3 regions of the Mesorhizobium sp. M1E.F.Ca.ET.045.02.1.1 genome follow, and region 3 is predicted to be linked to each of the others. Evidence: predicted binding sites of a transcription regulator. Region 3 holds the regulator's gene; each other region holds the start of a gene.
The links. The regulator LexA, encoded in region 3, represses DNA repair genes until DNA is damaged. The targets are predictions, from matches to a motif close to TGTTCNNNNTGTGTTCNG.
Positions count from the first base shown of each region.

Region 1: a site for LexA is predicted at 2,777-2,794, ahead of EJ070_RS35200 (sel1 repeat family protein). Genes of this name have one in related genera too.
Region 2: a site for LexA is predicted at 1,835-1,852, ahead of EJ070_RS32290 (sel1 repeat family protein). Genes of this name have one in related genera too.

Region 1 is NZ_CP034447.1:7,174,561-7,179,239, reverse strand. Features, by position in the region: gene EJ070_RS35200 (sel1 repeat family protein) at 1-2,727, opposite strand, end outside; gene dapB (4-hydroxy-tetrahydrodipicolinate reductase) at 2,946-3,719, shown strand; gene EJ070_RS35190 (ABC transporter substrate-binding protein) at 3,952-4,679, shown strand, end outside.
Region 2 is NZ_CP034447.1:6,587,989-6,592,667, reverse strand. Features, by position in the region: gene EJ070_RS32305 (AMP nucleosidase) at 1-389, opposite strand, end outside; gene EJ070_RS32300 (hypothetical protein) at 517-711, opposite strand; gene EJ070_RS36540 (hypothetical protein) at 744-896, opposite strand; gene EJ070_RS32295 (DUF2147 domain-containing protein) at 1,209-1,550, opposite strand; gene EJ070_RS32290 (sel1 repeat family protein) at 1,987-2,253, shown strand; gene EJ070_RS32285 (ABC transporter substrate-binding protein) at 2,635-3,756, shown strand; gene EJ070_RS32280 (acetyl/propionyl/methylcrotonyl-CoA carboxylase subunit alpha) at 3,897-4,679, opposite strand, start outside.
Region 3 is NZ_CP034447.1:5,370,954-5,375,632, forward strand. Features, by position in the region: partial or broken gene EJ070_RS25845 (ComEC/Rec2 family competence protein) at 1-1,311, shown strand, start outside; gene lexA (transcriptional repressor LexA) at 1,295-2,029, opposite strand; gene kynU (kynureninase) at 2,495-3,742, shown strand; gene EJ070_RS25860 (alpha/beta hydrolase) at 3,883-4,679, shown strand, end outside.

The sequences.
Region 1 (4,679 bases), 1.8 Mb from region 3:
CTTGATCTCTTCCGCGGCCGCCTTGCGGGCCGTGGCATCGATGCCGGTTGCACCCTTGTCCTTGGCGAATGCGATGAGAGCTGTGCGTGTTTGCTCGTCGCATCCATCCTCGCCCACGCCGTCGATGCCGGCCTTGCGGGCAGCAGCGAGGACGGAGTCGCAGGCGTCGGGCGCGAAGGCGAACTGTCCCATGATGGCGCCGAGCGTCAGCGGGTCCTGCAGGCGCGGATCGTCGCGGATCGCCTGAAGGGTGGCGTTGCCGACCGCGCGTGATTTCCGGTCCTGCGCGATCTGCGTCAGGTCGAAGATGAATTCGAACTCCGCCTTGTCGACGCCGTCGGGTTTCGAGACCAGGATGTCCAGCGCATAGCGCGTGACTTCGTCGGGCGTGACGACCGCTCGCACGACCCTTGCCTGGTGATAGTTGCGCACCAGCACCCAGCGCGAGGGGAGGTCGCCATAGCGGGCGAGCATGCCGAGCTGCTTGATGGCGGCCTTCTTCTGCTTGTCGGTCTTGGCGGCCTGCGCCTGGGTGAAGGCCTTGTCGCGGACGCGGTCGAGGATTTCGCCCGCGAGCATGTCTGAAGCCGGTGCCGCCTGCTGTGTCCCGGCCGCCGTTTGCGGGCTCGGAGCATCGGTGAGCGGGCCTTTCGCATCGACCCATGCGGCCAGCGCCTTGCGCGCGTCGGGGCCGAAATAGCCCTTCAGCTCACCCGCGTAAAAACCCTCGCTCTTCAGCGTCGTCTCGATCGCGATGCGGATTTCGTCGGGCAGGGCCTTGCCGACGCCGACCAGGTTTTCCTCGTCGAGGCCGGCCGGCGCTTCCCGGAACGCGTCCATCACCGCGGCGGCGACCGCGGCCGTTCCGGCGCTGGAGGCCGGCCCGGAAAAGAGGCCGCTGAGTTCGATACCGGCATCGCCGCCGAACACCCCGGCGCCCATCCTGCCGATGCCGTCATTGTAGAGGGCAATGCGGTTGGTGATGCCTTCGCGCAGCGTCATCAAGTGATCGAAACTGTCGAAGGTGAAGGCATCGGCGAGCTTGCCCTTTGCCTTGAGCGAGCCCAACCGTGCCGCCTCGCGCCACGCGTGCAGCCGCTCGCGCGGGTTCTTGTCGATGCCGAGACCGTTGTCATAGGCGTCGCCGAGCAGCACCATGGCTTCGACGCTGCCGAGATTGGCGGCGTTGATCAGCATCGCGGTCGCCCTGACGTCGTCCTGCGGATAGACCAAGCCCCGCCGCAGCAGCTTGGCATGAAGCAGGTAGGCCTGCGCCTCCTTCTTGCCTTCGCCCTCGTCGATCAGGGTTTTCAGTCGATCGTCGCTCAGGCCGTCTTCGCGGCGCGACGGCCGATAGCTGGTCGAATCGAGATTGGCATATTGCGTCGAGGCGTAGAGCCAGAGCGCGTCGCGGTCGCCCCCATCCGCCAGTGGCTTCAGCATGGCGCGCGCCTGGTCCTCGCTCCTGAACTGCTGATTGTCCGAAAGCTCGAGCCGCGCCAGCGCCAGCGCCGCGCCGGGCTCGCCGGCATCGGCGCCGTCGCTCAGGCGTTCGACCAGCATTTCGGGATAGTCGACCCGCACGCCGTCATAGTCGACAAGCGGGCCCGCAAGCCTGATGCAGGCATCGAGGTCCCATGAGCCGTTGAACAGCTGGACCGCCGCCCGCGGCTGGCGGCCGACGAACCTGCCGTCCAGCAGCAGGCCGGCGAGCATCGGCCCGGCCTCGGCAACATTCTTGGCGGCGCGCAGCATGGCGATGGCGCGCTTGCCGTCCGTCGGGCCGCCTTCGCCCTTGGCCAGCATGTCGGCCAGCATCGGGATGGCGTAATCGTCGTGACCGACGCGCGCCTCCAGCAACTGCCTGGCCTTTGCTGCATCCTGCGGCGTCCCCCGGCCCAGCCGGAGCGCCGTGATGTAGGCGAGCGCGGATCGTACCGAGTCATTGGTCCCGGCCTGGGAATCGGCCTCGACAGCATGAAAGGCCTTTTGCTGCTCGTCGCCGGTGAAGCCGTCCTTCTCCGGCGTCGTCTGCGCGATCAGCAGCGGCATGCCCTTACGGACCTGGCTGTCCCATTCGCCGGGCGACTGGCCCTGGACCGGCGCGTCGATGATGTGCTGCGCGGTCTCGACCAGCTTGCGCGCGTCGCGGCGCAGCAGCGGCCCGTCGTTATACTGGCGGAGCAGCGTCATCAGGGCCATCAGATGCCCGGCGGCGCCAGCTTTCTGCAGGGCGTCGAGCGCCATTTCGCGGGTGATCGACGGCGCACCGGCATCCGCGCGGTCGCGCCGATGCACCGCATAGAACTCGTAGAGCAGGAAATTCGCTTCAGGGCTGCCGCCGTCGGCCAGCGGCTTGATCTGCGGGATGAGCCAGGTCAGTCCCGGCTGGTCGAGCGCTACTTCGACCCTCAGCCATTGCAGCGTCAACCGCTTTTCCTGCGGCGCGCCGAGCATCGCCGCCTGACATTTGTCGGCCAGGCCTTTGAGCTTGCCGAAGTTCATATCGAACGGGAAGAGCTCGCCATACTGGATCGGCGGCGCCTTGGCTTCGGGGTCGAGCGGCACGGAGGCGCCCCGGTCGCAGGTGGTGATCGCCTCGGCGAGCGCGGCCTTCTTTGCCGCATCGTCCGATTTGTCGGAAGATGCCTGGGCGGCGAATGCCCCGCCGGCGAGTGGTGCGAGCACGAGGCAGGAAAGAACCAGGACATGCACTGGCCGTAACATGGGCGTCCCCCCTCGGACCCGGCCCGGGCGGCGCGTCGCGGCCGGACAGCGGAGCTAAATTAGCACATCGCGCGAGCCATGATGAGTGTGACGCTTCACATTCGCGTACAGTTCGCCCTTGTCTCGCTCCGATGTCGTGGCGCCGTAGCCGGCTGAATCAATTTGGCAAGGTGGCGTGCTAGAGGATTGTTCCGACTCAGCTTTCGACAGGGATAGCCATGCCGCAGCTCAAGATAGCCATTACCGGCGCACTCGGCCGCATGGGCCGGCAGATGGCGGAGACCGTCGCGGCCGATCCGCGGCTCGATCTCGCCGCCCGCTTCCACCGACCGGGCAGCGCAGGTGAGGGGCTGGTCGAGCGTGACGAGGCGCTGGCGCTGGCCGATGTGGTCGTCGACTTCACCACGCCGGCAGCGTCCGCCGAACTGGCAAAGGCCTGCGCGGCGCGCGGCGGGCCGGCGCTGGTCATCGGTTCGACAGGTTTCGACGCCGCTGAACTGGAAACCATCGCCGACGCCGCGAGGAAAATCGCCATCGTGCGCTCCGGCAGCTATTCGCTGGGGCTCAACCTGCTGACCGGCCTGGTCGAGCAGGCGGCGCGGGCACTCGGCGCCGACGATTGCGACATCGAGATTTTCGAAGCGCATCACCGCCTGAAGGTTGACGCGCCGTCGGGCACGGCGCTGATGCTGGGCGAGGCGGCCGCGCGCGGGCGAGGCGTCAGGCTGGATGAGCTGGCAAGGCGTACCCGCGACGGCGTCACCGGCCCGCGTCCCGCCGGCGAGATCGGCTTTGCCGTGCTGCGGGGCGGCAGCATCGTCGGCGAGCACAGCGCCAGCTTCCTTGGCGAAGCCGAGGCGCTCACGCTCTCGCATGCTGCAGGCGACCGCTCGATGTTCGCGCGCGGCGCCATCGCGGCGGCGCTGTGGGTCGCCGGACAGCCGCCCGGCGAATACGGCATGCGCGACGTGCTTGGCTTCACCTCCACGTGATTGGCAATCCCGCTCGGTTCCATTTCAACAGCCGCTAAAATGGCTGAAAGCCAGCTGAAAGCTTGGGCATGCCATGACAGTTTTGTGGCGTTCGCCACGTGACCGGTCTGGGAGCGGGCCGGCAAGGAGGAAATGCGGCGCGGCCCGGATGGCACGCCGCCCAGGTGGAGGAAGTTACGTGACCGGTTTCATCTCTAAATGCGCCCTGCGTTCGGCGGCGTTGACGCTTGCCATGGTTGCCGCGGGCGCAACGACTGCGTCGGCCGCCGACAAGATCTCGATCATGGTGGGCGGCTACGAAAAACAGATCTACCTGCCCGCCAAGCTCGCCGAGGCGCTCGGCTATTTCAAGGATGAAGGCCTCGACGTCGAGCTGCTCAATGAGCCTGCGGGCGTCGATGCCGAGAACGAGATGCTGGCGGGTGCCGTTCAGGGCGTGGTCGGCTTCTACGACCACAGCATCGACCTGCAGGCCAAGGGCAAGTTCGTCGAATCCGTCGTCCAGTTCAGCCAGGCGCCGGGCGAGGTCGAGCTTGTCTCGGCGAAACATCCGGAGATCAAGTCGCCCGCCGATTTCAAGGGCATGAGCCTCGGCGTCACCGGCCTCGGCTCCTCGACCAACTTCCTGACCGAATATCTTGCGGTCAAGAACGGGCTGAAGCTCGGCGAATTCACCTCCGTGCCGGTCGGCGCCGGCAACACTTTCATCGCCGCCATGCAGCAGGACAAGATCCAGGCCGGCATGACGACCGAGCCGACGATCACGCGGCTGCTCAAGACCGGCGAGGCCAAGGTGCTCGTCGACATGCGCACCGTGGAAGGCACCAAGGCAGCACTTGGCGGCACCTATCCGGCCGCCTCGCTCTACATGCAGACCGAATGGGTCGACGCCCACAAGGAAACGGTTCAGAAGCTCGCCAACGCCTTCGTCAAGACGCTGAAGTTCATCAGCACCCACAG
Region 2 (4,679 bases), 1.2 Mb from region 3:
ACATAGGTGCCTTCCAGGAAGGCGAAATGCAACGGGATCGGCGTTGTCGATTCCGACACCGTCACCTGCACGCCGTGATTGCGCATGATGAGCCGAAGCTGTTCGACGAGGTAGCTCTCGAAAAGCTGCGGCTGGGTGATGGTGGTGGCAAAATGCCCAGGCGTCGGCATATGGCCGTAGGCTTGGCGCGAGTCGATCTGGGTGAACGAGGTCGTGGTGACGCCGATCTGCGGATAGAAGGCGCGGTAGCGCTTGCTCTCGTCGCCGCCGGCCGCGAGTTCGGCGAAGGAATCGCGCAGGAATTTGGTGTTGCGGTCGTAGAGCCTCTGCAGCGCCGCGACCGCCTTCTTGGCGTCGTCGAAGCTCTGCCTGCCGAAAGGCTCCGGCATGACGACCGATTCGATGGCTTGGGGGTAGATTCGCTTTTCCATGGCCCAATATAGGGATTTGGACGAGCACTTGGGAGGGGGAGGCGGACGCGAAGCTCGCCCTGCGGCGTATTTTTCTTCGACCGTGTCAGCCGCGCTGCAGGCTGACCAGCAGCACGAAGCCGACGCCCGCCTTCTTCGGCGTCGGCGCTTCGATGATCGAGCCGGTGTCGGCGCGCATCATCGGCACCGCCAGCACGGGAGCGGCAAGCAGCATCAGGATGAGCATCGCCCGCGGCAGGAGCCGAAGGGTCTGGAGGGTCGAGGTAGCGATGCGGTTCATGGTGGTGGTTCCGGTTTCGAGTATTGGTCGTTTCAGCGGTCGAAATGGTTCATGCAGTCCAGCCGGCAGGTGTCGGCCATTCCCGACGAGCGGGCCGGACGGCCGGCTTCGGCCACGAGGATGGCGAAGACCATGCCGAACAGGCTCATCAGCAGGCAGACGATGGTGAAGCGGCGGACAAGCATTGGTCTCTCCTTCAATGGCGAGGAGAATGCCCGAATGCCTCTGAACCGGTTCTGAGACCGGTATTCATCTACCGTTCAAAATGATTGATACGGTCGCGATCTGGCTGACGCAGGTCGCCAAAAGTGTGCAGCGGTTTTGGGAAACGACGTGCGGAAAGACAAGAACCTGAAGCTCGTCGCCGGCGACGAGCTTCAGCCGCTGGAAACCGCCGCGTCCGGCAATGCGCTTCGAAAGGGCGCCTGAAAAGAAAACGGGGCCTAAAAAGAAGACGGGGCCGCGCGGCCCCGTTCATCAGGTCATTCAAGCGGCGATCAGAGCTTGTGCCAGGTCTGGCTCTTGCAGATCAGCCCGCCCAGCACGCAGCCGCTCATCTTGAGCGAGGCGCCGGAAATCGTTGCCTTGCCGGAATAGGTCTTGTCGGTTTCCGGGTCGGTTATGGTGCCGGTGTACTTGTTGTCGCCGGCTGCCTTGAAGGAACCGATGGTTTTGCCGGCATATTTGCCGGACTTCAGCGTGATCGAGAACGAGTCGCTGCCGGCGATCGCCGCCGTCGAGCCGGCCTGCGTCTTCCAATTGCCTTCGATCGGGTCGGCCCATGCAGCACCCGCAATCATCAAGGTGGCCGCCAGGGCCAGGCTCACTTTTCGAAACATGTTTATCCTCCCTTCAGAATTCAGGCGGGGCTCGTTCCGCCTCTCTGTCCCTTACGCAAAGGTAAAGCTAATCCAGCCGCCGCCAAAACGAAAGCGGTGCCGCCACGGAAGGTTGCAAGGATTTTTAGCTGCGCTAGTCACTGAAACTGAACGCGAGCGGAAAAGGCTTCGGTTTCCGTGGTTAGCGAAGTCTTGATTGCGGCCCCCGAAATTTTCGTCGAATTTAACGCAAAAAGGCGCAATTGCTGGGTTCCTATGCTTAACAGTTTTCCGCGTTTACCTCTTGTTTTAGCTTTGTTTTCTTCAAATTAAGCAAGCCATTTAACGACGGATTCAAGGCCAGCCGTCATTCTCGAAAGCATCGAAAGAGCGGCCCGCCCCAAGGGACAACTGGGACAGAAGGAGGCAGCTCTCGGGAGCCAGACAGGGGATTGAAATGGCACGTTTTGAAATGCTCGAGGCCGGCTTCGGCGCCATGGGGGCAACTGCCCAGGCCGACATTCTTTTCGAACTGGGCATGATGTATGCGACCGGCCGCGACTGCGAGACCGACGTCGTTGCCGCCCACAAATGGTTCAACATCGCCGCGATCAAGGGTTCGCTCCGCGCCGCCGAACTGCGCTCGGAACTCTCGGCCACGATGTCGAAGGTCGAGATCGCCAAGGCGCTGCGCGAAGCGCGCGAATGGATGACGATGCACTGACCTTGTAGGCCCGAGGTCCGAAAGTCTTCAGGGGACAAGGCCGCAGAAAGACGGCCGGTTGACAAGAGCAAGAACGCGGCAGGCAAGACTTTGCCTAGCTGCGCAGACACAGGGAAGCGAGCGGGTTCAGGCGCGGGGGCGCCGGGAAAGCTCGACTGCAAAAGCCGCGACCGGCCGGGACAAGGCCGGCGCGGCTTTTGCATTTTAGGCGTTCCGCCCGGCCGCGGCTGAGTGCGGCTTGGCCCAAGAAATCCTGGCCGAAATGAACCAAAGCGGTATGTATTGTCCTCTCGACAGTTCCGGCGAAGGGTGGAATTGTCCCGGCTCTCAGGAACAGCGTGGCCGGCACGGCCGCGCGCAAGTGGAGGAGTTCTTATTGCCATGAAAAGATTGGGTATTTTGAGCGCGGCCGCATTGGGCCTGATGATGAGCGCATCGGTTGCTTTCGCCGACGACATCACCATCTCGGTGGTCGGCCCGATGACCGGACAGCTCGCCACGATCGGCGACCAGTTCAAGCAGGGCGCGAAGGCCGCCGCCGACGCCATCAACGCTGCCGGCGGCGTCAACGGCTCCCAGATCAAGCTCGATATCGAGGACGACCAGTGCGACCCGAAGCAGGCGGTTTCGGTGGCCAACCGCATCGTCGCCAACGGCATCAAGTTCGTCGATGGCCATGCCTGCTCGGGCTCGAGCATTCCGGCTTCCGCTGTCTATGCTGAATCCGGCACGCTGATGATGAGCCCTGCCTCGTCCAACCCGGTGCTGACCGACGCCGCGGCCAAGTCTGGCTGGCCGACGATCATGCGCCTCTACACGCGTGACGACGCGCAGGGCGCCTTCATCGGCCCGTGGATCGCCAAGAAATATGCCGGCAAGAACGTCGTCGTCCTGCACGACAAGAGCGCCTACGGTCAGGGCGTTGCCGATGTGGTCAAGGCGACGATGAACGCCGGCGGCCTCAAGGAGGTCGACTACGAAGGCATCAATGCTGGCGAGAAGGACTATTCGGCTTTGGTCACCAAGCTGAAGGAGTTCAAGGCCGATGTCGTCTATTTCGGCGGCTACCATCCCGAGGCCGGCCTCATCCTGCGCCAGGCTGCCGAGCAGAACGTCAAGTTCCAGCTGATCATGCCGGACTCGATCGCCACGCCGGAATTCTGGCAGGTCGCCGGCCCGGCCGGCGAAGGCACCATGTTCGTCTTCCCGTCCGATCCGCAGGCCAAGCCGGAAGCCAAGGACGCCGTGGCCAAGATCAAGGCCGGCGGCTTCACCCCGGAAGGCTTCACGCTGTTCTCCTACGCCGTGATCCAGGCGGTTGCCGAAGGCGTCAAGCGCGCCGGCACCGACGATCCGGCCAAAGTCGCCGAGGCACTGAAGGACGGCAAGCCGATCAGCACCGTCGTCGGCGACGTCATCTTCGACGAGAAGGGCGACCTGAAGAACGCCAGCTACGACATCAACCAGTGGCATGACGGCAAATACGCGCCGATCAAGCCGTAAGCGATCCGTCAGGTAAGTGAAAATGGCCGGTCTCGTCCGGCCATTTTCTTTTTGGCGGCGGTCGGCGCTCTACGACGCCGGCGCCGTCCCGCCATACCCAACTATTTTGTCTCGTTAACGAGACAAACCGAACGGGCGTTTCAGCCTTGCCCTTCTTCCGCGAACCGCACCAGCACCGTGCCGTCGCTCACCTGCGCGCCTTCGGCCGCGATCTCGGCGATCACCCCGTCATGCGGGGCGGCGATGGTGTGTTCCATCTTCATAGCCTCGAGGATCAGGAGCGGCTGGCCTTTGATCACCGTGTCACCCGCTGCCGCGCGCACCAGCTTGACCAGCCCCGGCATCGGCGCGCGCAGGCTGCCTGAGGCGGCCGCGGCCTCGTCCGCCTTGGCCAGCGGATCGGGCACCGCGAAGGTGTAGCCGACCGCGCCTTCGAACACGGTGACGTGGCCCGGCCAGCGGGCGGTGCGCGGCAAATTCCGCAGATCATGCGAATTGATCGCGTCATGCGGCGCCTCCAGCGCCACCTGGAAGCGGCCGTCCGGCCGCGCCGAGACGCGGGCCAGGATGTTCTCCTCGCCGTAGCGCAGGCGGGTGCGTCGTGAAAGCGTATGGAAATGTGTGTAGCCAACAAGCGAGGACCACGGATCGGCGGCGGGACCCGGCGCGCCTGCATCTGTCGCCGCCAGCGCCGCCGCCGCTATCGCTTCATCGCTTGGCGCTGCGACGGCGACGAGAGCGTCCTGATGCCTGCCTATCAGGCCGGTGTCGACATCGCCCGCCACGAAATCGTCGTCCGCGGCGAGCGCCGCAAGGAAGGCGGTGTTGACGATCGAGCCGGCGACTTCGGTCCGGCCAAGCGCATCGCGCAACGCCGCGAGCGCGGCGGTTCTGTGCTCAGCGTGGACCACAAGCTTGGCGAT
Region 3 (4,679 bases):
CGATCGCCGCCTATCTCGTCATCTCCGGCCTCGTGGTCGCCGCCGAGCGGAGTTTCATCATGCTCGCGGTCATGTTGATCGCCGTGCTGTTCGACCGCGCGGCCCTGACGATGCGCAATCTGGCGATTTCGGCCATCGCCGTCATCCTGGTGTCGCCGCATGAAGTGGTCGGCCCGAGCTTCCAGATGTCGTTCGCAGCCACCGCTGCCCTGGTCGGCGCCTATGCCGGCTGGGCCGATTACCGCGCCGACAAGGTGAGGACACCCCCTGCAAAACGGTCGTTTCCGCGGTTCCTATTGCGAAGGCTGGCGGTTGGGTTGGGTGGCGCTGCCGTGACGTCGCTGATCGCCGGAAGCGCAACGATATTGTTTGCGATCTGGCATTTTCAGCGGGTGTCGCCGCTCAGCCTGCTGGCCAATCTGGCGGTTATGCCCATCGTCTCGTTGATCGTCATGCCGTTCGCCGTCCTGAGCGCGTTGACCATGCCATTCGGCCTCGACGGTCCGTTTCTCTATGTGATGGGCAAGGGCGGCGATGATCGCGATCTCGGCGTGGATTTCGGAACGCTCGCCAGTCGATGCCGTGGGGCTGATCTCGATCCAGTCGGTGCTGCTGGTGACGGTCGCGCTTGTCATCGCGACCATGGCCACCACCTGGCTCAGGCTGGTGGCCGTTCCCTTCGCGCTGGCCGGCGTGCTGACCATCCCGCATGTCCGCACGCCGGATGTGCTGATCTCGGAGGACGCGCATCTGGTGGCGATGCCGATCGGCGGCGGCGAGCTCGCTGTCAATCGTGACCGTTCCAACGAGTTCACCACCGACAACTGGAAACGCGCGCTGAAGGCTGAAACGATCGTGCCGCCGGAGACATTCGCCAAGGGCGCGCTGGACATCGCCGATCCCGTCGACCTGCCGCCAGGGTCGCCTTTTTACTGCACGGGAGACCTCTGCATCGGCCGGCACCCGTCCGGCGCGATTGTCGCGCTGGCGGAAAATCGCAACAGCGCCAGGCCGGCCTGCGGCTTCGCCGACCTCATCGTCATAGACGACGCCACGGCCTACAATCCTTGCCGCGATCCGCGCATCCTTGTCGTCACCAAGCGCCAACTCGCGCGTGACGGCAGCGCCGCCGTCTTCTTCGATCCGCAATCGGCAACGGCGCGCGCCGCCATCCAGTATGCCGTCGAAAAGCCTTACCGGCCCTGGCACGAGCAACGACGGTATTCGCGCGAGGCAAGGGGGCTGGCGCCTTACCAGCGGCCTGAAAAGACCGATGCGAAGCCGCTACAGCCACTCAATAGCGGCGAATGAGCCCTACGAGCTTGCCCTGAACCTTGACGCGATCCGGACCGAAGATGCGAGTCTCATAGGCCGGATTGGCGGCTTCGAGGGCAATCGAAGCGCCCTTGCGGCGGAAGCGCTTCAGCGTCGCCTCCTCGTCGTCGACCAGCGCCACCACGATCTCGCCCGGGCTCGCGGTGTTGGCATTGCGGATGATGACCGTGTCGCCATCGAAGATGCCGGCCTCGATCATCGAGTCGCCCTTGACCTCCAGCGCATAATGCTCACCGCCCGCGATCATGTCCGGCGGGACCGTGATCGTATGCGTCTGATGCTGGATGGCGTCGATCGGCACGCCGGCCGCGATCCGGCCCATCACCGGGATCGACACAGCCGACGCGGCATCGTCGTCATTGCTGGGCGTACGCGAGGACGCCGCGGGCTTGATCTGCCGGCCGAGACCGCCTTGCCCCAGGCTCCCCTGAATGACGCTCGGCGAAAACTTCCTCGCCGCATTGAGGCCAGGCGCGATCGAATCGGGCAGGCGCAGCACTTCCAGGGCGCGCGCCCGGTTGGGCAGCCGGCGAATGAAGCCACGCTCCTCCAGCGCCGTGATCAGACGATGAATGCCCGACTTCGAGGCCAGGTCGAGGGCTTCCTTCATCTCGTCGAAAGACGGTGGAATGCCGCTTTCCTTGAGCCGTTCGTGGATGAACATCAGGAGTTCATGTTGTTTGCGCGTCAGCATGGCGGCCCCCATGGGTTTTGAAACCAGAATCAGAAAAACAAACCCAGAACAAACACTATCTGTTCCAGTTGTGTTCCGCAACCGTTTAAAGTTTAATGAATGCGTTAGCGCGGCGATAACCAGAGCGCGGCCCGCAAAGACGCCGAAATGCGGCTTTTGGGCACCGGGACCGGCGATCTGGCATTGAATTCCTTACAGTTTTTTCCGATGCCCACGTGCTTGCGCGTTGCTCCTCCGTGCGTTGAATAACCGGCGCGAATGATGGCATGCGGAAGGACGTCGACGCCGGGAAAGCTCGCGGGCCGTGAACGAAACGGAGCCAAACCGTCAACGACCTCACACCGCGCACGGCGGAAATCGCATGCCGCGTTGGCGCTGCCACGAGCGATTCCAGTCATGTGAGGCACGGTTGATGTCGGGCCGTCGACGCACTATTCGTGAATGACCGATGGGGGCTACAGGATCATGATCGCACTTCCCGATCTCGCCGAAATCGAGGCGATGGATGCGGCCGATCCGCTACGCTCGATGCGCCGCCGCTTCGCATTGCCGACAGGGGTGATATATCTCGACGGCAATTCGCTGGGTGCTGCTTCGTCCGATGTCTTCGACGAGATCGAGAAGGCGGCGACGGGCGAATGGGCGCACGATCTCATCCGCGCCTGGAACACTGCCGGCTGGTTCGACATGCCTGTCGAATTGGGTGACCGGCTTGGGCGCCTGATCGGCGCCGGGCCCGGCCAGACCGTCGTCTGCGACACGACTTCGATCAACATCTACAAGGTCCTGCATGCGGCGCTCGCGATGCGGCCCGACCGGTCGGTGATCGTTGCCGAGGGCGACAGCTTTCCGACCGACCTCTATATGGCGGAAGGGGTGGCCTCCACGCGGCCCGGCACGGTGTTGCGGCTCGAGGGCGTCGATGCCTCGACGATCGAGGACCTGATCGATGAGCGTGTCGCGGTCATCCTGGTCAATCACGTCAACTACAAGTCCGGCCGGTTGCGCGACATGGCTGCCCTGACACGCAGGGCCCATCGGGCCGGCGCGCTGATCGTCTGGGATCTCTGCCACACGGCAGGCGCCCTGCCGGTGGATCTCGATGGTTCGAACGCCGATTTCGCAATTGGCTGCACTTACAAGTACCTCAATGGCGGGCCCGGCTCGCCGGCCTTCATCTATGGCGCCAAACGCCATCACGACGACATTCGCCAGCCGCTCAGCGGCTGGTGGGGGCACGCCCGGCCTTTCGCGTTCGAACAGGGTTATGCCGCCGGTACCGGCATCCGGCGGTTCCTGTGCGGCACACAGCCCGTGCTGTCGATGCGGGCGCTGAAGGGAGCGCTCGACCTTTGGGACAAGGTCGACATGAATGCCGTGCGCGGCAAGAGCATCGCCTTGACGGATCTGTTCATCCGCCTCGTCGAAGCCAGGTGCGGCGCCCTCGGCCTCGAACTGGAAAGCCCGCGCGACGGCGCCGAGCGCGGCAGCCAGGTGTCGTTCGCTCATCCCCATGGCTACCAGGTTATGCGCGCATTGATCGAGCGCGGCGTGATCGGCGATTTCCGCGCGCCGGCGACCATCCGCTTCGGCTTCACGCCGCTCTATGTCGGCTACCGCGACGTCTGGGATGCCGTCCAGGTGCTGGAAGACATCCTGCGCACCGGTGCCTGGCGGGACGCGCGCTTCGCCGTCAAGACCGCTGTGACCTGATACGAGGCAACTCGCGCCGGTTTTGCCGGATCGCACCAGCCGGAACTTGTTTCGGGCATAAAATGTCTCCGGTCGGAAGCATTGACGCGGCATCCGGCGCCGGCCATTGCTGGCGAAAGCCACGCGTTTGGGAGGGGCCGGTGCTCGATCATCGCATCACGGATTGGGACGATGCCTATGCCAACGGGGCGAACATCGCTGGCGGCGACCGCTGGCCGGCGGCCTGGCAGGCGCCGGCGCGCGCGTTTCGCGAAAGGCTTCTGGCCGAGGGCCGTGCACGGCTCGACATCGTGTATGGCGAAGCGCCGCGCAACCGGTTCGATCTCTTTCTTCCGCGCGCAACGCCGAAAGGGCTCGTGGTGTTCATTCATGGCGGCTACTGGATGGAGTCGGACAAGAGTTGCTGGTCGCACCTGGCCAACGGCGCGATCAGCAGATCCTTTGCGGTTGCCATGCCCTCCTACACGCTTTGCCCCGAAGCGCGGATCAGCGGCATCGTGGAAGAAGTCGCGGCCGCGATCGGCACGGCGGCGGCAATGGTCGATGGCCCGCTGATGCTGACGGGACATTCGGCCGGCGGACATCTCGCCAGCCGGATGATGACCACGGCCACTCCGCTGGGGTCCGAAGTGGCGCGACGCGTACGCCACATCGTTTCGATTTCGGGCGTGCACGACCTGCGGCCGATCATGTTCACAGAGATGAACGCGACGCTGGCGATCGACGAGCAGGAAGCGTCGGCCGAGAGCCCGGCGCTGTTGCGGCCCATGAACGGAACCCGTATCACCTGCTGGGCCGGCGGCGGCGAGCGCTCCGAGTTCCTGCGCCAGAGCGCCTTGCTTGCCAACATCTGGACCGGGCTCGGCGCCGCCACAAACTCGGTGGTCGAGCCGGATCGCCATCATTTCAACGTCGTCGACGGGCTCGCCGATCCGGA